Regions from separate parts of the Mesorhizobium sp. B2-3-2 genome, predicted to be linked through region 1. Evidence: predicted binding sites of a transcription regulator. Region 1 holds the regulator's gene; each other region holds the start of a gene.
What was found. The regulator HrcA, encoded in region 1, represses chaperone genes, less so after heat shock. The targets are predictions, from matches to a motif close to GTTAGCACTCNCNNNNNGNGAGTGCTAAC.

Region 1 (7,217 bases):
CTGGTGCGGGCCAAGGCCCGCATTCGTGAAGCCGGCATTCCGTTCCGCGTACCAGAGCGGGCCGAACTCGGCGAGCGCCTGGATACCGTGCTGGAGGCCATATACGCGACCTTCGCCGAGGGCTGGTCCGACCCGGCGGGCACCGAGACGCGGCGCCGGAACCTGGCCACCGAAGGAATCTGGCTCGGCAGGCTGGTGGCCTCGCTACTGCCGGACGAACCGGAGGCGCTGGGCCTGCTTGCGCTGATGCTGTTCGCCGAGGCGCGCCGCGCCGCGCGCCGCGATGGGTCCGGAGAGTATGTGCCGCTCGCCGAGCAGGACCATGCGCTGTGGGATCACGGGCTGATCGACGAGGCGGAAGCCCTGCTCGGCCGCGCCGCCACTCTGGACGCCATCGGCCGCTACCAGCTCGAAGCGGCCGTGCAGTCCGTCCACGCGGCGCGGCGGCTGAGCGGCGAGACCGACTGGGTGGCGATCCGCGAATTCTACGATGCCTTGCTTTCGATCGCACGATCGCCCGTGGTGGCGATCAACCGCGCGGTGGCGATCGCCGAAGCTGAGGGCGCCGTGGCGGGGCTGGCGGCGCTGTACGTGCTTGGCGACGACAAGCGGCTCAATGATTACCAGCCCTATTGGGCCGCGCGCGCCGGCCTTCTGGCCAGGCTCGGCCAGGTGCCGCAGGCGGTCGAAGCCTATGACCGGGCGATCGGCCTCGAAAGCGATCCGGCGGTACGCCGTTTCCTGCAGGTAAAACGCGCGACGCTCAGGCATTGAAATGCCTGAGCGCGGTGCTTTGCCGACGGCCCGTTCAGCCCGGCCACATTTCGTGCGATGCGTTGAGCGTCTTCATCAGCGGGTGCTCGCGAAGCTTGGCCCACAGGCGTTCGATGTCGGGCCAGGCGGTGCGTGCCTTACCGCTGTCGGGATGCCAGGCCACCAGCATGGCCAGATAGATATCGGCCACCGACATCGCCTCGCCTGCCAACCAGTCGCGGCCGCGCAGGCGGCATCGACGACGGCAAAGCCGCGGTCCATCTCGGCCACGGCCGCCTGCTTGACGGCCTTGGCGCCGTCGGCGTCGACCGTATAGCGCGGCGCGTAGTAGAAACGCAGCACCGCCGGATAGAGGGCGGACGACATGAACGCCATCCAGCGCAGGAAGTCGGCGCGGGCCGGGGCATCGGCCGCCGGCGCCAACCCGGCCCGCGGATGGCGTTCGGCGAGCAGGATGCAGATGGCTGCCGATTCGGTCAGCGAGCTTCCGTCCGGCAAGGTCAGCGCCGGCACCTGGTTCAGGGGGCTGATGGCCAGGAAAGCGGGATCGGGCCGGTCGGATTTCGGTACGTCGATCTGCTCGAACGGCGCCTTGGCCAGCGCCAGGGCCGCCTCGACAACGAAGCCGCCGCTGCCGGGACGGGTGTAGAGCTTGTACATGAGGTCCTCCGCCGGCCCTGCGGGGCCCCGGGGCGATATGAACCGGAAGCAGGGCGCTGCTCAAGCCCGCGGCATCCGCCACGGCTGGTTTTTCAGCGGGCCAGGCGAGCAGTGGCAGGACCTTTTGACGTCGGCGCGAAGGATCGCGGCGAATCTATGCTGCGTGCCGCGTACTACGCCCCCAAACCCTCGAACAGGATGGTCGACAAGTAGCGTTCGGCGAAGGACGGGATGACCACCACCAGGTTCTTGCCTTTGTTCTCCGGCCGCGAGCCGACGACGATCGCCGCCTGCAAAGCGGCGCCCGAAGAGATGCCGACCGGCACGCCTTCCAGCCGGGCGACGAGGCGGGCATTGGCGACCGAATCCTCGTTCGAGACCGTGACGATTTCGTCATAGATGGTGGTGTCGAGGATTTTCGGCGCGAAGCCGGCGCCGATGCCCTGGATCTTGTGCGGGCCGGGCTGGCCGCCTGACAGCACCGGCGAGGTTTCCGGCTCGACCGCGACGACATGCAGCGAAGGCTTGCGCTTCTTCAGCACCTGGCCGACACCGGTGATAGTGCCGCCGGTGCCGATGCCGGAGACGATGATGTCGACCTCGCCATGGGTGTCGTTCCAGATCTCCTCTGCCGTCGTCGTGCGATGGATCTCGGGATTGGCCGGGTTCTCGAACTGCTGCGGGATGATGGCGTTGGGGATGGTGGCCGCCAGTTCGTCGGCCTTGGCGATGGCGCCCTTCATGCCTTTCGGCCCTTCGGTCAGCACCAGTTCGGCGCCGAGCAGCGCCAGCATCTTGCGGCGCTCGACCGACATCGTCTCGGGCATGGTAAGGATCAGCTTGTAGCCCTTGGCGGCTGCGGCAAAGGCAAGCGCTATGCCGGTATTGCCCGAAGTCGGCTCGATCAGCGTCGTCTTGCCGGGAGCGATCTTACCCGATGCCTCGAGCGCCTCGATCATCGCCACGCCGATACGGTCCTTGACCGAGGCGATCGGGTTGAAGAATTCGAGCTTGGCGATGAGATGGGCAACGATGCCCTTCTCCTTGGCGAATTTGTCGAGCCGCACCAGTGGCGTGTCGCCGATCGTATCGGTGATGGAATTGTAGATGCGGCCACGGCCGGGAACACGAGCGGAGGCGGCGGACTTGTTCATTGGTTTGGCTCCCAGAATGTCAGGCGGATGGAACTGATCTCAGACGGATGGCCGCCAGGATAGGCCTTCCACGGACGCAAGATAGACCGTCGCCCGAAAATATCCGAGTGGGGCGCGTGTCTAAAACGCATCGGCCTCGGAAAAGCATTCCCGCAAAAGCCGAGCCGGCGGAATGCTTTGGCAAAAATGGCCCTATTGGCGGGCGGCGATCGCCGCCGCCGCGCCGACCATGAAACCGGCCGCGGTGCGGTTCAGCGCCTTCAGGGCGCGCGGCGAGCGCAGGAACCAGCGCGCCTTGGCCGCCAGCGCCAGATAAGGCACCAGCACCACGAACAGGACGAGGACGGTGAGTGCGGCGAGGATGCCGTAATCGGCCAGCGTGATGGTCTTGAGGTCGACGATGGTCGGCGTGATGGCGAGATAGAAGATCATCGTCTTCGGATTGCCGAGCGTCACCGTCAGGCCGGCGAGGAAGCTCGACGCCAGCCCGCCCTTGCCTTTCCTGGCCTCGACCGTCTCGGGCGTGATGCCGGCGGTCCAGAAGCGCCAGCCGAGGAAGGCGAGATAGGCGACGCCGGCCCATTTGACGGCGAGGAACACCAGGCCGAAGGTCTGCGCGACGAAGGCAAGCCCAAGCACCACGGCGGTGAGATAAAGGAGGTCGCCGAGCATCAGGCCAAAGGACATGGCCAGCGAGGAGCGGAAGCCGGAACCGAGCGCGCGCGCCATAAGCGCGGTGATGCCGGGGCCGGGAATGGCGGCGGCGAGGCCAAGGGCTGCGCTGTAGGCGAGGAAGCCGGTGAGGGTCATGGAGAAGGCCGTGTGTCGGGGAAACGCTGCTGGGAGGGCGCCTTGTCGCACAGAGTTTGGCGGGTGGGAATTGCCTGGATCCGGATTCGGTTGCACCAGGCATGCCCCGCGCTCGGGACCTCCCAAGCGGGTCAGGACCGCCCGTCGCCGTAGGTCACGCGCCAGATGGTGCCGTTGCCGTCCTCGGTGACGATCAGCGCGCCGTCGTTCGCCACCGCCACGCCGACCGGCCGGCCCCAGACCTCGCCGCCGGAGGTGACGAAGCCGGTCATGAAATCCTCATATTCGCCGGTCGGCTTGCCGTCCTTGAACTTGAGCCGCACCACCTTGTAGCCGGTCCTGTTGCCGCGATTCCACGAACCGTGCAGGGCGACGAAGGCGTCGCCCCTGTATTCGGCCGGAAAACCGGATCCCGCGCGGACATTCCTGCCGTCGTAGAAGGCGATGTTGAGCGGCGCCGAATGCGCCTGCATCAGAATGTCGGGGACGGTGACCTTGCCGGCAAGGTCGGGACGCGCGCCCTTGTGGCGCGGATCCTCATTGTCGCCGATATAGTACCAGGGCCAGCCGTAGAAGGCGCCTTCCCTCACTTCGGTCGCATATTCGAACGGCACATTGTCGCCGAGCGCGTCGCGCTCGTTGACCACGCACCACGGCGCGCCCGTCGCCGGCTGGATGGCCATGCCCGAACAATTGCGCAGGCCGGTGGCAACGATGCGGCCATTCTTGCCGTCCGGGTCGAAAGCCCTTACGTCGGCGCGGCCTTCCTCCGAGCCCCAGGCGGCGCCGAGCGGCTTCGACCTGGCCCAGGCATCGAGCCCGCCCCGCGGTTTCCTTGCCATGTCCTGGGCGGCGTTCGAGCCGGAGCCGACCGAGAGATAGAGCGTCTTGCCGTCCGGCGAGAAGGCGATGTCGCGGGTCCAGTGATGAGTGGCCGGAATGTCGCGGACAATCGTTTCCGGCTCGCCGGAGGCCTTCAGGTCGCCATCGCGGTAGGGAAAGCGCACGATGCTGTCGCTGTTGGCGACATAGACCCATTGCGGACTGTCCCCGGGCGGATAGAAGGCGATGCCGTAGGGCTGGTTGAGATTGCGGGCGAAGACGCCGTCACTGACGGGTTTCGCGTTGCCCTCGCCCAGACGGTAGACGCGGACCTGGTTGGCCTCGCTGTCGGCGACGAACAGGTCGCCATTGGGCGCGACGCGCACGACGCGCGGATTGTCGATGCCCGAAGCGATCAGTTCCGCCGAAAAACCCGCCGGCAGCCGCGGCTCGGCGCCTTGCGGCCTTTGCACCGGACCGGCGCTGTTCGAGGCGGATCTGGTGACATAGGGCCTGGGCTGGTCTTGCGGGCTGATCAGCCGGCGCACGCCCGGCTCGTCGGCCCGCCAGTCACCAAATGCGGCCGCGCCCTTGAGCACCGGTTCTGTCTGCTGGGCCAATGCCGTCGCGGCGAAAAGCAAGGCTGCGGGGATCGCCACGGCGCCGGCAAGTCTGATCATCCCAGTCTCCAGCTTCTCGCTTCGCTATGCATGTCGTTGTCCCAAGACCGAGGATCACATGCATCAGGGGAACGGGCGGGCTCGGCAGTCGTTCCGGACGACACGGGGAGTTGAAGGAATTCGGGTCAGGTATCCGCGTCGAGATCGGCGTCGAGGTTCTTTTCCAGTTCGACGAGGTCGGCCGGCAGCGGCATGCCCATGGCGCGCATTTCGCGCAGCTTCTCGCGCAATTGCTCCTGCACTTCCCGCACATCCTCAGGCTGGTTGACCATCTCCTCCAGCAGTAGGCTGATCTGGGCCTTGAACGATTCCAGCGCCATTTTTTCCTCCTCGGCCGTCTGGATCGATCCCAGCTCTCAGCGCAGCATGCGCGATATCAGCTGCGCCGTATAGTCGACCATCGGGACAATGCGGGCATAGTTGAGCCGGGTCGGGCCGATGACGCCGAGCGCGCCGACGACGCGGGCGTCCTTGTCGCGGTAGGGTGCCACGACGAGCGACGAGCCGGAGAGCGAGAAAAGCTTGTTTTCCGAGCCGATGAAGATGCGCACGCCCGGTCCCGCCTCGGCGAGGTCGAGCAGCTGGATCAGCCCGTCCTGCGTCTCCATGTCCTCGAACAAATGGCGCAAGAGTTCGATGTCCGCCTGGGCGGTGACGTTTTCGAGAAGATTGGCGCGACCGCGCACGATCAGGCGCGCCGGCAGGCCGCTTTCCGCGCCGGCCCACACCGCCAGCCCTTTCTCCACCAGGTCCTGCGACAGCGTGTCGAGCGCTGCCCTTGTCTCTTCCTTGATACGCGCGACCTCCGCCCGCGCCTCGGCCAGCGTACGGCCGCGAATATGGGCGTTGAGGAAATTCGAGGCCTCGTGCAATTGCGAGACGGTGATGCCGGCCGGCAGATCGATGACCCGGTTCTCGACGTCGCCGTTCTGCGACACCATCACGGTCAGCGCCTTGGTCGGCTCGAGCTGGATGAACTCGATGTGCTTGAGCGCCACCTCGTTCTTGGCGGCCAGCACCAGGCCGGCGCCGCGCGACATGCCAGACAGCATCTGGCTGGCCTCGGTCAGCATGTGTTCCAGCGTGGCGCCCGAGCCGGAGGCGCGCACCTGCGCCTCGATGCTGCGCCGCTCCTCGTCGGAGAGGTCGCCCAGTTCCATGAAGGCGTCGACGAAGAAGCGCAGGCCGGCCTGCGTCGGCAGGCGGCCGGCCGAGACGTGCGGCGCATAGATCAGGCCGAGATGTTCGAGGTCGCTCATCACGTTGCGGATGGTGGCCGGCGACAGCGAGGACGGCAGGATGCGCGACAGGCTGCGCGATCCCACGGGCTCGCCGTCCCTCAGATAGGAATCGACGATACGCCGGAAGATGTCGCGCGAACGCATATCGAGCGCCTGAAGTGCCGGCGCGGGAAGAGCGAGCGACTGCGAAGCGGGATCGACTGCCTTGGTCATTGCGGCCATAACCTCCGGTTCAAGGATATAGACTTCGCGGCGCCGCGCGCAACCCGGTGTCGCACTTGCGATCACCCCGGTGTCGCACTTGCGATCATCCGGTGTCGCGTTGCGCGATCACCCAGTGTCGCCGCGTTTGCGGTCGCCGGTCCATTTTCCTTTACGCCGTGCCCCGCATGCGTCTAAAAGCCGGCCAAGATTCAAAAAAGCTGACAAGAAAGCAGGCCGAATGCGCCCCTCCAAACGCCAGTTCGACGAAATGCGCGCCATCTCCTTCGAGCGCGGCGTCTCCAAACATGCCGAAGGCTCGTGCCTGGTGAAGTTCGGCGACACGCATGTCCTGTGCACGGCAAGCCTGGAGGAAAAGGTGCCGGGCTGGATGCGCAATTCCGGAAAAGGCTGGGTGACGGCCGAATACGGCATGCTGCCGCGCTCGACCGGCGAGCGCATGCGCCGCGAGGCCTCCGCCGGCAAGCAGGGCGGGCGCACGCTGGAGATCCAGCGGCTGATCGGCCGCTCGCTGCGCGCCGTGGTCGACCTGCAGGCGCTGGGCGAGCAGCAGATCACCGTCGACTGCGACGTCATCCAGGCCGATGGCGGCACCCGCACCGCCTCCATCACCGGCGGCTGGGTGGCGCTCTACGATTGCCTGCGCTGGATGGAAGCGCGGCAGATGGTGAGCGTCGGCAAGGTGCTGAAGGACCATGTCGCGGCGATTTCCTGCGGCATCCATGAAGGCCAGCCGGTCATCGACCTCGACTATCTCGAAGATTCCTCCGCCGGCACCGACGCCAATTTCGTCATGACAGGTAAGGGCGGCATCGTCGAGATCCAGGGCACAGCCGAGGGCGAGCCCTTTTCGG
Region 2 (7,217 bases), on a different contig from region 1:
CTAGCGACAGCGCGTCGGGCGCAGTGCCGCCGGCGGCGGCGGCACCATATTTCGGAATGATCTCGGCATTGGGGATGATGTCGAGCTTGATCTGGTTGGTGTGGCCCTTGTTGTAGGCATCGACGATGCGCGGCATGAAGTTCGAGCCGTCGGCGCGCACCCAGATGTTGGCGGTCTCGGCGGCGGCAAATTGCAGCCCGCAGCCGAGTACGGCGGCCGTCAAGGCCAGTCTGGCAATCAAAGTCCTCATGTTCTCCTCCTCCACGTTTTTGCCGCGACGCGCGGCTTGCCGCCGATTGCGGCCTTTTGGTTCTTCAGCCGTCTTTCTCACCATCTGGCAGGCGGCCGCATGACTGACGCACCACCAGCCGGCACGGCAGTTTCCGGATGCCTGGCGCGGCGGGCTTGCCGCCGACCAGGGAAAGCAAGGTCAGCCCCGCTTCGCGGCCGAGCGCAGCCAGGTTCATGTCGATCGAGGTCAACGGTGGGCGCGTCGCCTCGGCCACGATCTCCCAATTGTCGAAACCGATGACGCCGACATCGCCGGGCACGTCGAGACCGCGTTCGCGCAACGCATCGATGACGCCGCGCGCGATCTGGTCGTTGCCGCAGAAGACGGCGTCCGGCCTTTCGCTTGCGCCGTCGGCCGCGCCGTCGAACAGCCTCGCCACGGCTTCGTGTCCCCAGGCCTCCGACCACGAGCCGAGCAGCGGCTCGGTAACTGACAGGCCGTTCTCGGTCAGAACATCGCGATAGGCCTGGGCGCGGGCGTGCACCACGGCAAAGGTCGCCGGACCCGAGACATGGGCGATGCGCCTGCGGCCGAGTCGACAGAAATGCTCCACCGCCAGCCGCGCGCCCCCGGCGTCGTCGGAGACGAAGGCGACGGCGTCGGGATCGGGCTGGGTGAAGGCATAGATCACCGGGATGCGCAGATTGGACAGGTCGACCGGCAGATGGCGGTCGATGCGCTTGCCGGTGGCGATGATGCCGTCGACACGCTTATCGAGCATAGCCTCGACATGGAGCTGGCCGAGACGCGGATCCTCCTCGACATTGCACAGGAACACCGAGACGCCGGCGTCGACCAGCGCGTCTGATATGCCCGACATCAGCGGCAGCGAGAAGCGGCCATAGGTATCGTTGGTGAGCAGGCCGACGGTGAAGGAGCGCCGCCGCAGCAGGCTCTGCGCCAGGCTGTTAGGCCGGAAGCCGAGGCGCTGCGCAGTCTCGCGGATGCGTTCGCGGGTTTCGGCGGTCATGCGGCCCTGGTCGTTGAGCGCCTTCGAGGCGGTGGCGACGCTGACGCCAGCCTCGGCCGCCACGTCACGCAAGGTGACGGGCTTGGGAAAGGCTGGCTGATCGTCCAATGCCATCGCGGCGAGAATCCCGATTGGGAAAAGGTTTTCTCTTGCAGGCCGGAATGAGGCCCGGCCAATGGCCGAGCCCGATCGGAAATGTTTGGAAAAACCTTTTCTCAACCCAAACTAAGCGAGATCGAGAGACTGTTCAAGGGAAAAAGTGGCTGGTCCTCCGGTGGCGCGAGCCGGCCGCCGGAGGGCGGGCTCACAGGCCTTGCGCCCGGCGAGTTCATCAGGCGAATTCCTGGCAGCCGTCAGTGCTAGCACGGCGCGGGCCGCCAAAGCGATCGGCGACATGTCTATAAACGACTCTTCGGACTTAACGCTTCCGCAAATATTATCGGTTAGTTCGCTAGTCATGGCCTCGTGGCGGAGCGGCTACGCTGGAGACGGCAAATCTCTGAAGCCTCGGTTCGATCCCGAGGCGAGGCCTCCAAAATCATATAGCGTAGAGCATGCGTCGGACCATCGAGGGCGATGGGCCTTGCCAGCTTGCATTTGTTGCTTGGGCCGGACATTTCCCTGTCCTCGTCTTGGTTGTGACGGCGACGCGCCCGTTGCCCAGGCGACTTGCGCGCTTTCAGTCATTGGCGCATCTGACGATCGAGGTCAGGAAGGGCATGCGGCCGGTGTTAAAGCAGCCTATTTGCATTTGGCATGCAGGGCTCTCGCCAAAAGAGTGCTATGGGAGCGCGCGCTTGCCGCTCCGACTTTCCCCGACATTCGAGGCCATTTTTCGTGCGTGAACCGTCGCTGTTGCCCGTCTTTGGAAAACTTGGCGCCAAGGGACCCCTTGCCGTCGCGATAGAGTCGGTCCCGCCGGCAGGTATCGCCCCGCGGCTGCGGGAGGCTCTGGCCGCGCATGGCGGCATGGTGCTGAAGCTTTCGGCTGTCGCCTGGACGGTATCGGTCCTGGGCATGGTCTTCATGCTGCAGGGCTGAGGCTCATGGCCAACCGCTACGCACTGCGCATGGATCTGCCCCAAAGCTGGGCCATCATCGACGTCTTCACCGGCCAGCCCGTCGTCGTCAGGCAAAGGGCGATAGTCGGCATGAGCCCGCGCGACGCCAACGCCATGGTCGATCAGATGAATGTCCGGGACGTCAAGCGCCGGGAGAAGGCGGAGCGTAAATCCTGATCCGGTGCCGACCGCGTGTGTCGTCTCAGCGGAAGTCTTCAGCCGTCAGCACATACATGCTCTTGCGCGTGCGGTCATAGGCCTTTGACGCTACGTCGCGGATGACACTGCTCTCGGTGTCGAAGGTGGCGAGATAGCCGGCTTCATTGGCTGCCGTCGCCGGCTGCATCCTGGTCATCGCATCGGCGGCGACCGAGAAGGAAATCTGGAACATGCCGTCATAGCCGACGAAACGGATGCGCTTGCCGGCTTCGTCATAGCTGCGGCTGCGGTTGGGGAAGGTCAGGCTCATGATTTTGCCTCCGTCGTTTTCTTCACCGCGCGTTTCTTCTTCGGCGTCGGGTTCAGGGCCTCGGCCAGGCGGTCGGCCTCTTCCTTGGCCAGCCGCAATTGCCTCAGCCTTGCCGTCTTGATTTCCCTGGCCCTCGCTTCGGACATATATTCGGCGGTTGCCTTGTTGCGCTCCGCCGTCTTCTTCTGCTTGTCGACAAAGCGGGCTTCAGCTTTTTCCATGATCGTCTGGTTGCCGTCGGCCATCGAGGAAATCTCCCTTGCGTCTGAAATCGTGAAAATGAACTCGTCGGATAAATAGGGACTCGGCCGGGAAAATTCAAATTTTTGAAATATTTGGTGGGTTTCCGCTACCACGAAACCGGGCGCCGAATAATACTTTTGATTATTTAATATCAGCGCGGAATAAATTTTGGCACTCCTATCTATCGAGTGCCAAACCGCCTGTATGAATGCAGCGGCCGCCTATGCCGGCCCCAGAAAGAAGTCTCATGAAATTTCGGCCACTCCACGACCGCGTCGTCATCCGGCGCGCCGACGGCGATATCAAATCCAAGGGCGGCATCATCATTCCCGACAATGCCAAGGAAAAGCCGCAGGAAGGCGAAGTGATCGCGGTTGGTCCCGGCGCCCGCGACGAAAACGGCGCGCTTGTTCCGCTCGACGTCAAGGCCGGCGACTTGATCCTGTTCGGCAAATGGTCGGGCACGGAGGTCAAGATCGACGGCGAGGACCTCCTGATCATGAAGGAAGCCGACATTATGGGCGTCATCGAAGAAAGCGCCGAAGCCAAGAAGGCCGCCTGACTGAAGCACCGCGCCTCTGCGCGGTGTCGGCTCACCCCAAATGCGAACTGGATAAAATCATGTCTGCCAAGGAAATCAAATTCTCCACCGATGCGCGACGACGCCGGCGGCGATCCTGATCTTGCGGCTTTCGGATCGGTTGGATTTCACGCTAGTATGCCCTGTGGTCGTTTGTGCAGAGAGCTTGCGGAAAACGGAACCGCGATTCTCACTTCGGAGACAAGCCATGTTTGCCGCCAAGGCTATCGACATCTCGGACAAGGCCGCGTTCTACCGCGACCTCGCCGCGCAACTGAAGGCGCTGCTCGAGGGCGAGGGCGACTCGATCGCCAATGCCGCCAACACGGCGGCGCTGATCTTCCAGATGGTGCCTGATCTCAACTGGGCGGGCTTCTATTTCCTGGCCTCCGACGAGGAATTGGTGCTGGGTCCGTTCCAGGGCAAGCCGGCTTGCGTGCGTATCGCCGTCGGCAAGGGCGTGTGCGGCACGGCGGTCGAACTCGGCACCTCGATGCTGATCAAGGACGTGCACGATTTCCCCGGCCACATCGCCTGCGACGTCGATTCGCGTTCGGAACTGGTCGTGCTCCTGGAAGACGATGACGGCGTCTTCGGCGTGCTTGATCTCGACAGCCCGCTGCCCGGTCGCTTCGACAAGGCAGACCAGGCGGGAATCGAGACATTGGCGGCGATCTATGTCGCGGCGAGTTCGTTCGCGGATTAGGCAAAAAGCCTGTGGTTTCGCGACACTGAGCTCTAGTAGCTGAGTTTCGGATACCAGTCCGTTCCGCGTCCACCCGGCGTAAGGTCCAGGATTGACCAGAGGGAGGCGATGTCCGGTGCGTCTCGCGGATCCTGGCCGGGATCAGCCATTTCCGCCGACATCTCGCTCGCCCAAAAAAGGCGCACGCGCTCGCCGTCGCGCTTGAACACCACCAGAGCCGGGTTCTCGCTGCCATCGGCGTTGATCAGTCCGAGGTCGTTGGCATAGGTGTCGCCCACCGTCTGGACAAAATCCAGATCGCGCCACCCCCGTTCCTGCGCGAATGCGATCTGCCGCTCGACCGGGCTGCGTCCAAGGATCTTCAGGGCGATGCGCTGCTTGATGTCAGCAGCGTTTCCATTCACCGCACCCAACCAGTTGGTGCACATTGGACATGGGCGTGCGCGCTCGGGTCCGAACATCCAAAAATAGGTCACGAGTGCATCCTTGTCCCCGAACAGTTCGAAAAGCCCGAGATCCGCGCCATTGGCGTCCCTGAAGCGATAATCTGTCTCGATGACGGGTCCGTCCGGAAGGTGTCGGCGCCGTTCCGTGACCTCGGTCATGTGTCTGCGAAATTCGATCTCGTCCTTCAGCAGTGCCTGGCGGGCTTTCCGGTACTCATCGCTCGCGCCGGGAAAGGGTGTCCGCGCTTTTTCCGCCAGCTTCTCGGCGGCCGTGGGTGTAATGATGTTCATCGGAAATCCTCCAAATGGCATCCGTACTACCACAGCAAAGTTGGGCAATAGGCCCAGAAGTCAACAACCCTCCTGAAGCGGAGCCGAACACTGCCACGTCAACGCGGTAGGCCCGCGGATGAGGTTTGCTGTTCGTGCCGGTGCGATCTGAATTGCAGCAAGGCTCAGGCGAACTTCACCAGCATCAGGCTGAAGCCGCCGATGAACAGGAAGGCCGAGAAGGCGAGTGCCAGCGGGCGCAGGCCGCGTGAGCGCAGCTGCGAAATATCGGCCTGCAGGCCCATGGCGGCGAGCCCCATGGTCAGCATGATGGTGGTGGCGAGTGCCATCGCCGACTTCACGCCGGCGGGCATCGTGACAAGGCTGTTCAGAGCCGCGACAGCGACGAAGGCGGCGACGAACAATGGCATGGGCGGGCGCGCCGCCTGCTGGTCGCTGCTGCCCTTGCGGCGCGCCGTCAGGCCCAGCGCGATGACCATCGGCGCCAGCATGGCGACGCGGGTGAGCTTGGCGACGGTGGCGATCTCGCCCGACTGGGTGCCGTTCTGGAAGCCGGCGCCGATGACTTGCGCCACCTCGTGGATCGAGGCGCCCGCCCACAGGCCGAAAGCATGCTGGTCGAGGCCGAGCAGCGGCGCCAGCAGCGGGAAGCCGAGCATGGCGACGGTGCCGAACAAGGTGATCGAGGCGACGGCGTAGGTGACGTCCTCGTCGCGCGCGTCGGTGACAATGTTGGTTGCCACGATTGCCGAGGCGCCGCAGATCGAGGTGCCGGCGGCGATCAGCTGCGCCAGCTTGGCGTCGACGCCGATCAGCCGGCCGAGCGCGAGGGTGAAGAGGAAGGTGGCGCCAAGCGTGGCCGCGACAATGCCGATGCCGCCCGCGCCGATCGAGACGACCTGGCCGAGCGTCAGCTGGAAGCCGAGCAGCACGATGGCGAAGCGCAGCAGGCGCTTTTGCGAGAATGCGATGCCGGCCTTGGCGTGCGCCGGCGTGCCGAGCACGTTGGAGTAGATCATGCCGGCGACGACGGCCAGGATCATCGGGCTGAACAGGGCGAAGCCGGAGACGTTGCGGGCCGAGAAGGCCACCGCGGTGATCATCGCGACCAATATCACACCGGGCATGGGGCCGGCCCTGGTCGAGTCGAGCGCCTTGCGGCCCTGCGCAGGTTCGGCGGAAATCAGGCCTTTTGGAATATCGTTCGCAATGTGGGATAAGGAAGACAACATCATGCTCCAGGCAACTTCGCTTGGGGAATGTCATTCCCCAACTAATCTTTCCAATGAATTATTTTCGTTAGAATGATCGATTTTCCAGGACGGTCTCCAAGTTTGCGTAACCAAAATGCCAAGGCTGATGAAGCAGCGCGGCAAAGAGGCTGGGCGCCGCCAGAAGGCGGCTTGGCATTGGCTTGACGGGCCACTCATGCTGCGTCAGCTTGGCGCCATGTTCGTTTTTCCCCGCGCCAATGTCATGCGATGCCGAACCTGTACACCGCGAGGCGGCATGCTGATTGCGCGACGACGAGAGCTGGCCCATTAATTCCGGTTCGTTCTTCCTAGCCCCGCCCGCGAAACCGCCGGCGGGTTTTTCATGTCTGGAGCCTCTCGATGAGCATCAATCCTTCCATCCAGTTCCGGCAGGCCGAGCCCGCCGACGCCGCCGCCATCCGCGACATCGTGCGCGCGGCCTATGCCAAATGGGTGCCGCTGATCGGCCGCGAGCCGCTGCCCATGCGCGCCGACTATGACATAGCCGTTGCCGAGCATGAGTTCGACCTTGCGATCGAGGAGGGCGAAATCGTCGGCGCGATCGAAACCATGCCGGCCGATGATCATGTCTGGATCGAGAATGTCTGCGTGGCGCCGCATGCGCAGGGAAGGGGGATCGGCCGGCTGTTGCTGGGGCGGGCCGAACGCAAGGCGGCCGAGGCGGGACGCAGCGAACTTCGCCTGCTGACCAATGGCGCCTTTGCGGCCAATGTGTCGCTTTACAAGAGACACGGCTATAGGATCGACCGGGAGGAGCCGTTCATGAACGGCACGACTGTTTATATGAGCAAGAGGCTTGCCGGGTAGACCGCAATCGGAGTTCGACAATGGCTGTCAGAATCAGGCTCAAGCAACTGCCGGGACTCTACGCGATTTCGCGGCTCG
Region 3 (7,217 bases), on a different contig from region 1:
GCGAAGGTGCCCGGGCGCGTCAGGCTGAAGGTCGGCCAGACCGTGTCGGTCAGCGCCGAACGCAAGGAGCTGCATTTTTTCGACGCGACCACCGAAGCACGAATCGACGCCTGACGGCGTCCATCACCGTTCGACCGCCCGGCCGTGCCGGCGGGCGCAATCCGCACCGGAGTACAGTGTCATGAAGCCAGTCAACGTAGCCATTCTGGGCGCCTGCGGATGGATGGGAAAGTGCCATTCCATGGGCTATCGCAATGCACCGCTGATGTTTCCCGAACTCGGTTCCATTGCCAGGATCGCCTGGCTGGTGGACGACGCAGCCGAAAGGCTGGAACAGATCAAGGGTGCCTATGGCGACGTCAAGACCTCGACCAACTGGCATGACGTGCTGAGCGATCCCGAGGTCAATCTGGTCGACATCTGCCTGCCGGACCATCTGCATTTCGAGGCGTCGAAGGCGGCCCTGCTGGCGGGCAAGAATGTCTATTGCGAGAAGCCCTTCACGGCGACCGCCGAGGAGGCGCGCGAACTGGCGGACCTCGCCCGCGAGAAGGGACTGGTGACCCGCGTCGGCCATAATTTCCCGAAGAACCCGGCGCACGACCTGACCAAGGAACTCATCGACAATGGCGAGATCGGCGAGATCGTCTTCTTCCGCGCCTCCATGCATGTCGACGTGCTGGCCGATCCACGCACGCCCTTCATGTGGCGCTGCGACGGCAATCTGGCGCCGACCGGCGTCGTCGGTGATGTCGCCTCGCACCTGTTTTCCTTCATCCACCGCCTCATCGGCCCGGTCGACGAGCTGATCGCCGATGTCGCCACCGTCACCCCCGAGCGCACCTACAGCGAAGGCTTCGGCTATGGTGTCCAGACCAAGGCGCAGGAAGGCGGCGTCAAGCGCTCGGTGACCAATTCGGACATGGTCAACCTGATGTGCAAATTCGCCAATGGCGGCCGCGGCGTCATCGATGTCAGCCGCGTCGCCTCCGGCCGGCGCTTCCTGCAGAAATACGAGATCTATGGCACGAAGGGCGGCATCGAGTTCAACTATGACGAGGTCAACCGCCTGCGCTTCTTCTCGATGGAGGATGCGCCGAACCGCCAGGGTTACCGGCTGATCGACGTCGGTCCGGAAAACCGGAACTTCGCATCCCTCCTGCCGGTCGCCAATTTCGGCCTCGGGTACAATGAATACAAGGCCATCGAGGTCTCGGAAGTCATTCGTTCGGTTTCCACGGGCAAATCGGCTTGGCCCACCTTTAGTGATGGCTACGAGATCATGCAAATCGTCGACGCATGCTTTTCGTCGTCAGCCACACGGCGATGGACAACGGTGTAGCAATTTTCAATATGGGAAAGACACTGGTCGGACGCATCGAGCGAGTGCTGTGCGCTCTGCCATTGGAGACACGATCTAGCGCACCGTTGGCCACCTCTCGCTGCGTACCAAGGGGGCCGCACTGGTAACGTCTGTTTATCGGGAGCGCCGAAAACCCATAAATGGCTGCAATTGGGCGCATTGCGGTCCGGCAGCCTTGGGGCCGGAAACAGACGGTCCGGTTCTGAAAGCCAGAAAGGCGCCATTCCGCTGGCGACCTCCATCTTGGCCGCAACGACTCTGCTAGCCTTTACTCGACTGCGGCACCGCGTTGGCCGTTTGCTCCAGGAGGCGACATTCCGGTCTTACCAGAAAGTTCGTGATACGGTGCCAACCTACCGAAAATCGCGCGCTTCATCGAATCTGCGGCTGGGGTTGGGGAAGGAGAGCGTCATGGTTGGCCCGCCGCTGCCTCATGTGGGACAATCGGCGGCGCCGCAACCCGCGCCGTCGGGCGCTCGGCATTGCGCTGATTAAGGGACAACATGCTGCGCGTCGCATCCGACCGGCTGAGGCCGGTCATGGCACCACCGTCGACCAGCGCCGGAATTCCGCTGAAGACATGATAGACGGTCCAGGACCGATCCGCCTCGACGCGGCGGCCATATTGACGGTCCGCGAAGTCGCGTCCCGATGTCCCACCCTCATTTTCCCAGACGGCAAGCCCGGCGGCGTTGCGCTGCCGATCGGTTTCGTTGCTACGGGCGCTCATGGCGTTGGCCGGCCTCATTGATCGCTTCCGTCGCCAGAACGCCGGAATAGATCGTTGCGCCCTTCGCGTCGGCGATCGTCATGGCGTCCGGCCGCTGCGGCATGTTCAGGGTTTTGGCCAAAAGCCTGGCGATCTCGATCGCATGGTTGAGGTTGGCCGCTTGCGCCGTCTCGCGCCCGATCACGGCATGCGCATCGTCCGAGGTTCGGGTGCGATAGAATTCGATCACGATCTTCATCGTCATCCGTGCCCGTGTCGCGACGTCAGTTCTTGCCCTTGCCGCGCCGGGCATTGATATCGGCGGCAAGTCTGGTCTGGGCGCCGAATACGCTTTCAGGGTTGGGCGGGACTTTCTCCTGCTTCGGCTTCCTGATCTCCCGGCTAGAGCGTTTCTGTCCCTTTGACATGTTCGAAGATCCTTTCGATGAGCGCTATGCTGTCACCGGGCGAAGTGTCGACCGGTTCGAGACTGTCCTGCGTCGCCACCCGTTCATGAAGTTCGACGTCGCTGCGGATGCGGTACTGCGGCGAATTTCCGCTCGGCGGGAGCGTTGCCGTGACGCGGTAGATTTCCGCGGCCTTTGGAAACGTGCCGATGCCGCTCTTCAGCCGGACAGCCTGTCCGACGGCGAAGAGATGCGTTACGGCTTCGCGGCGGACCGGGCGTGCGTTGCGTTGCATCAGGGTTGTGGTTCGCATGATTGTCTCTCGTCCAGCTCCAGCGAGGCTTGAAGCAATGCCGGTTCGATCGGCACCATCTGCTGCGTGGCACCGCTCGCGGTGATCGCCGGCAGGTGAATGAAGGTGGCCACGCGGCGCCATGCGATCTGGGAAGTCCCTTCGAGGGCCTCCTCGTCATGGTCGACCCGATACTCTCCGGGCGGTTGCGGTTGATCAAAGCCGGGCAGCGAAAACGCCGACTTGAAGCGAACGACTGTATTTGTGGTGCGGCTGGTCATGATTGCGGCTTTCCGCGGAAACGGGCGGCTGCGCCTTTCCGTATCATTCCCACTCGAACCGCCGGGACGATGCCCGACGCTGCCGGTACATCCGTGGTCAGCGTCGGTTTCATTCCAGGGTCCGAACGGAACGAAATGTGCGCCGGACCGGCGCATGCACTCGTTTTCGAGAATTCGGTGGTGAATGGCGGGGCTCTGAAACAAAGCCAACTCAACCAAATCAACGAGTTTTATATATGCGCCTCAATTGAGTTCCAAACAAGGGTCGCGACGCCTTTTATTTCTCCTTTGAAATAACAAATCCGCATCCGCGAAATTCAAGCTCACAGAAAGTTTTCCTCCCATCCGAACGAATTTCTGCGCGTCTCGAATTATATCATTGGATTTCTTGGCCGTTGGCGAGAAATAGTTCTGGCACTCCTATCTATCGAGTGCCAAACCGCCTATATAAATGCTGCGGCCGCCTATGCCGGCCCCAGAAAGAAGTTCTCATGAAATTTCGGCCACTCTACGACCGCGTCGTCATCCGGCGCGCCGAAGGCGATATCAAATCCAAGGGCGGCATCATCATTCCCGACAATGCCAAGGAAAAGCCGCAGGAAGGCGAAGTGATCGCGGTTGGTCCCGGCGCCCGCGACGAAAACGGCGCGCTTGTTCCGCTCGACGTCAAGGCCGGCGACTTGATCCTGTTCGGCAAATGGTCGGGCACGGAGGTCAAGATCGACGGCGAGGACCTCCTGATCATGAAGGAAGCCGACATTATGGGCGTCATCGAAGAGAGCGCCGAAGCCAAGAAGGCCGCCTGACTGAAGCACCGCGCCTCTGCGCGGTGACTGCTCACCCCAAATGCGAACTGGATAAAATCATGTCTGCCAAGGAAATCAAATTCTCCACCGATGCGCGCGACCGCATGCTGCGCGGCGTCGAGATCCTCACCAATGCGGTGAAGGTCACGCTCGGGCCCAAGGGCCGCAACGTCATCATCGACAAGGCCTATGGCGCGCCGCGCATCACCAAGGACGGCGTCACTGTCGCCAAGGAAATCGAGCTTGCCGACAAGTTCGAGAACATGGGCGCGCAGATGGTGCGCGAAGTGGCCTCGAAGACCAATGACCTCGCCGGCGACGGCACCACCACGGCTACGGTGCTGGCCGCCTCGATCCTGCGCGAAGGCGCCAAGCTGGTGGCCGCCGGCATGAACCCGATGGACCTCAAGCGCGGCATCGACCAGGCCGTCGCGGCCGTCGTCGTGGAAATCAAGGCGAAGGCCAAGAAGGTCAAGTCGTCGGCCGAGATCGCGCAGGTCGGCACAATCGCCGCCAATGGCGATGCCAGCGTCGGTGAGATGATCGCCAAGGCGATGGAGAAGGTCGGCAATGACGGCGTCATCACCGTCGAGGAAGCCAAGACCGCTGACACCGAGCTCGACGTCGTCGAGGGCATGCAGTTCGACCGCGGCTATCTCTCGCCCTATTTCGTCACCAATGCCGACAAGATGCGCGCGGAGCTGGAAGAGCCCTATATTCTCATCCACGAGAAGAAACTCGGCAATCTGCAGGCGATGCTGCCGATCCTCGAAGCGGTGGTGCAGAGCGGCAGGCCGCTGCTGATCATCTCCGAGGACGTCGAAGGCGAGGCTCTGGCGACGCTGGTGGTCAACAAGCTGCGCGGCGGCCTCAAGGTCGCGGCCGTCAAGGCGCCGGGCTTCGGCGACCGCCGCAAGGCGATGCTGGAAGATATCGCGGTGCTCACATCCGGCCAGATGATCTCCGAGGATCTCGGCATCAAGCTGGAGAACGTCACCATCGAGATGCTCGGCCGCGCCAAGCGGGTGCTGATCGAAAAGGACACCACCACGATCATCGACGGCGCCGGCACCAAGGCGACCATCCAGGCGCGCGTCGCCCAGATCAAGAACCAGATCGAGGAGACAACCTCCGACTATGACAAGGAGAAGCTGCAGGAGCGGCTGGCCAAGCTCTCCGGCGGCGTCGCGGTCATCCGCGTCGGCGGCGCCACCGAGTCGGAAGTCAAGGAAAAGAAGGACCGCATCGATGATGCGCTGAACGCCACGCGCGCGGCGGTGGAGGAAGGCATCGTGCCAGGCGGCGGCGTGGCCCTGCTGCGCGCCAGGACGGCGCTTGCCGGCCTGAACGGCGCCAACGCCGATGTCACCGCCGGCATCTCGATCGTGCTCAGGGCGCTTGAAGCGCCCCTCCGCCAGATCGCCGAGAATTCCGGCGTCGAGGGCTCCATCGTCGTCGGCAAGCTCGCCGACAGCAAGGACCACAATCAGGGTTTCGATGCCCAGAACGAGGCGTATGTCGACATGATCAGGGCGGGCATCGTCGATCCGGCGAAAGTGGTGCGCACCGCGCTACAGGATGCCGGCTCGATCGCCGCGCTTTTGATCACCGCCGAAGCGATGATCTCCGACATTCCGGCCAAGGATGCCGCGCCTGCGGGCGGCGGCGGCGGCATGGGCGGGATGGGGTACTGAGATACTGGGTTCAGGAGAACCCGTGCGTGAACCGACACTGCCTCGGGCATGCGGCAGGTTTGGGTCAAGCCTGCCGCGGTGTGGTGACGCCCGCCAGGGCCGGCGGCATGACGAACGTGGCGGGCATGCGCGGGCTCTCCTCACGGCGGCCTGTTTCTGAAGCTGGGCATTCTGCGGACTTGAACCGATCGACATCGTCGGTAGCGGGCGAATAACGAAAAAGCATGCGGGATATGGCAGACCGCTATGCCTCGCATGAACCACCCGGACAGTTGGCCCGTCTTCGACGTCTTCACCGGCCAGCCCGTCGAGTCCAACAATAGGTCATGGTCGGCATCATGCGGCGATGCCGACAAGATGGCCGATCGGCTGAACAGCCAAGACACCAAGGCGGGGAGAGCGCGGCGTGACTTGTGCCGATGCACCAACGGATAAATCTGCCGGAATGATTCGCTATCCACCTGTCGGGGGCGTACAGTCCGTTGTCGCCGGCCACAGAACAATGGGCGCCGGCGCTTGAGAGCGTCCATCGTACTCCCGCCCCCTCGATGGGAGCCGCGCTATGGACAACGATCAATCGGCCGACGTGATTTCGACTTTTGACTGCAATATCCTGCGCGACGCGTTTCGGTCATTGAAAAGCAGACCCCCGAGGATCAGTGGCAGGCATACGCCGCGCTTTTGATCCGCGACTATACCGGCAACTCCGATTTTGATCCGGCGTTGCTGGCCTGGATCGTGCGACCGTAACTTGATCGCCGTGCAAGGTGCCGGGGCGGACAGCCGCTCCGCGCTCTCTTTCGTTTTTGCCAAAAAGGACAACAAGCATGAGGTACATGAAAACCCCGGAGAATCCAGCCATACCGGTCAAGCCGATCGTCGAAGCCGCAAAAGTCCTGTCGAAGCGGCTGACGATCAGAAGCGACGAAGCAACAAAACGAAAGTTCGCCGACACCGACGGCACAGTGCGGCGGGCGCGTCAAATTGCGGAAAGCAACCGCCTGATTTGATGCCCCTACGTCCCCTTTGGGCAACCCCGGACATCATGCAGCCCAAGCCGATCGTCTGCTTTTAGGAAGTCGCAAAACTGATCTTCTACGGCCGACATTTAGGCGCATGCCAGACATTCGGCATCTGCTCCCCTCGCGTCGCTCGTCTCATGCCTTCCACGTCGTCGATCGGAGAACAGCCTGCATATGCTCTGCGAGGTCGAGTTCACCGCGCGCCTCGATTTCTAAAAAATATCGGGCCTTGGCCAGGCGATCCCCTGCCCCAACGGCGGCATAACTGCAGATGGCGACCAGCGCCCTCTCCTCCTCCCGGCTAGCTCGCCTGGGTCTTGGAAAGGATGCGCCGCCCGGCCGCCTGCGGAAGCTTCGATTTGGGCGCGGGCTTGTCGCGACCGGGCGCTTCCATTGGGGCGGTGAGGCCAATGTATCCGCCGTGCGGAGGATGGCGCCAGCCGACAAGCCTGCGCTCGGCCGCCATCCTACGCCGGCGCTGGCGACGCCAGTCTCTGACCACGCCATCCTTTCCCGCCCCGAGACCCGCAAGGGCCAGTCGGGCTGCCGCACATCGCACTAACCTACGGACGAAGAACCAAAAATCGACGATCTTGGGAGGTGCAGGCAAAGCCCGGCCCCTAGTTGCCTGGCCCATTCCGAT

Region 2: the regulator HrcA is predicted to act here: its motif matches at 3,203-3,231, upstream of FJ964_RS20155 (co-chaperone GroES).
Region 3: the regulator HrcA is predicted to act here: its motif matches at 3,463-3,491, upstream of FJ964_RS23070 (co-chaperone GroES).

The regions. Positions count from the first base shown of each region.
Region 1 covers NZ_VFWA01000029.1:11,353-18,569, forward strand. Annotated here, with positions in the region: gene FJ964_RS30760 (RNA polymerase sigma factor) at 1-774, shown strand, start outside; partial or broken gene FJ964_RS30765 (glutathione S-transferase family protein) at 809-1,434, opposite strand; gene cysK (cysteine synthase A) at 1,608-2,588, opposite strand; gene FJ964_RS30775 (LysE family translocator) at 2,781-3,398, opposite strand; gene FJ964_RS30780 (sorbosone dehydrogenase family protein) at 3,530-4,900, opposite strand; gene FJ964_RS30785 (hypothetical protein) at 5,026-5,220, opposite strand; gene hrcA (heat-inducible transcriptional repressor HrcA) at 5,257-6,354, opposite strand; gene rph (ribonuclease PH) at 6,584-7,217, shown strand, end outside.
Region 2 covers NZ_VFWA01000009.1:20,773-27,989, reverse strand. Annotated here, with positions in the region: gene FJ964_RS20185 (sugar ABC transporter substrate-binding protein) at 1-250, opposite strand, end outside; gene FJ964_RS20180 (LacI family DNA-binding transcriptional regulator) at 315-1,376, opposite strand; gene FJ964_RS20175 (hypothetical protein) at 2,100-2,303, shown strand; gene FJ964_RS20170 (hypothetical protein) at 2,309-2,500, shown strand; gene FJ964_RS20165 (DUF1488 domain-containing protein) at 2,526-2,792, opposite strand; gene FJ964_RS20160 (hypothetical protein) at 2,789-3,037, opposite strand; gene FJ964_RS20155 (co-chaperone GroES) at 3,283-3,597, shown strand; gene FJ964_RS20150 (GAF domain-containing protein) at 3,824-4,321, shown strand; gene FJ964_RS20145 (DUF899 family protein) at 4,354-5,058, opposite strand; gene FJ964_RS20140 (YeiH family protein) at 5,223-6,287, opposite strand; gene FJ964_RS20135 (GNAT family N-acetyltransferase) at 6,672-7,139, shown strand; gene FJ964_RS20130 (ACT domain-containing protein) at 7,160-7,217, shown strand, end outside.
Region 3 covers NZ_VFWA01000012.1:31,533-38,749, forward strand. Annotated here, with positions in the region: gene FJ964_RS23040 (ABC transporter ATP-binding protein) at 1-114, shown strand, start outside; gene FJ964_RS23045 (Gfo/Idh/MocA family oxidoreductase) at 182-1,342, shown strand; gene FJ964_RS23050 (hypothetical protein) at 1,773-2,093, opposite strand; gene FJ964_RS23055 (hypothetical protein) at 2,080-2,331, opposite strand; gene FJ964_RS31070 (hypothetical protein) at 2,357-2,500, opposite strand; gene FJ964_RS23060 (hypothetical protein) at 2,475-2,792, opposite strand; gene FJ964_RS23065 (hypothetical protein) at 2,774-3,052, opposite strand; gene FJ964_RS23070 (co-chaperone GroES) at 3,544-3,858, shown strand; gene groL (chaperonin GroEL) at 3,918-5,552, shown strand; gene FJ964_RS23085 (hypothetical protein) at 6,389-6,562, shown strand.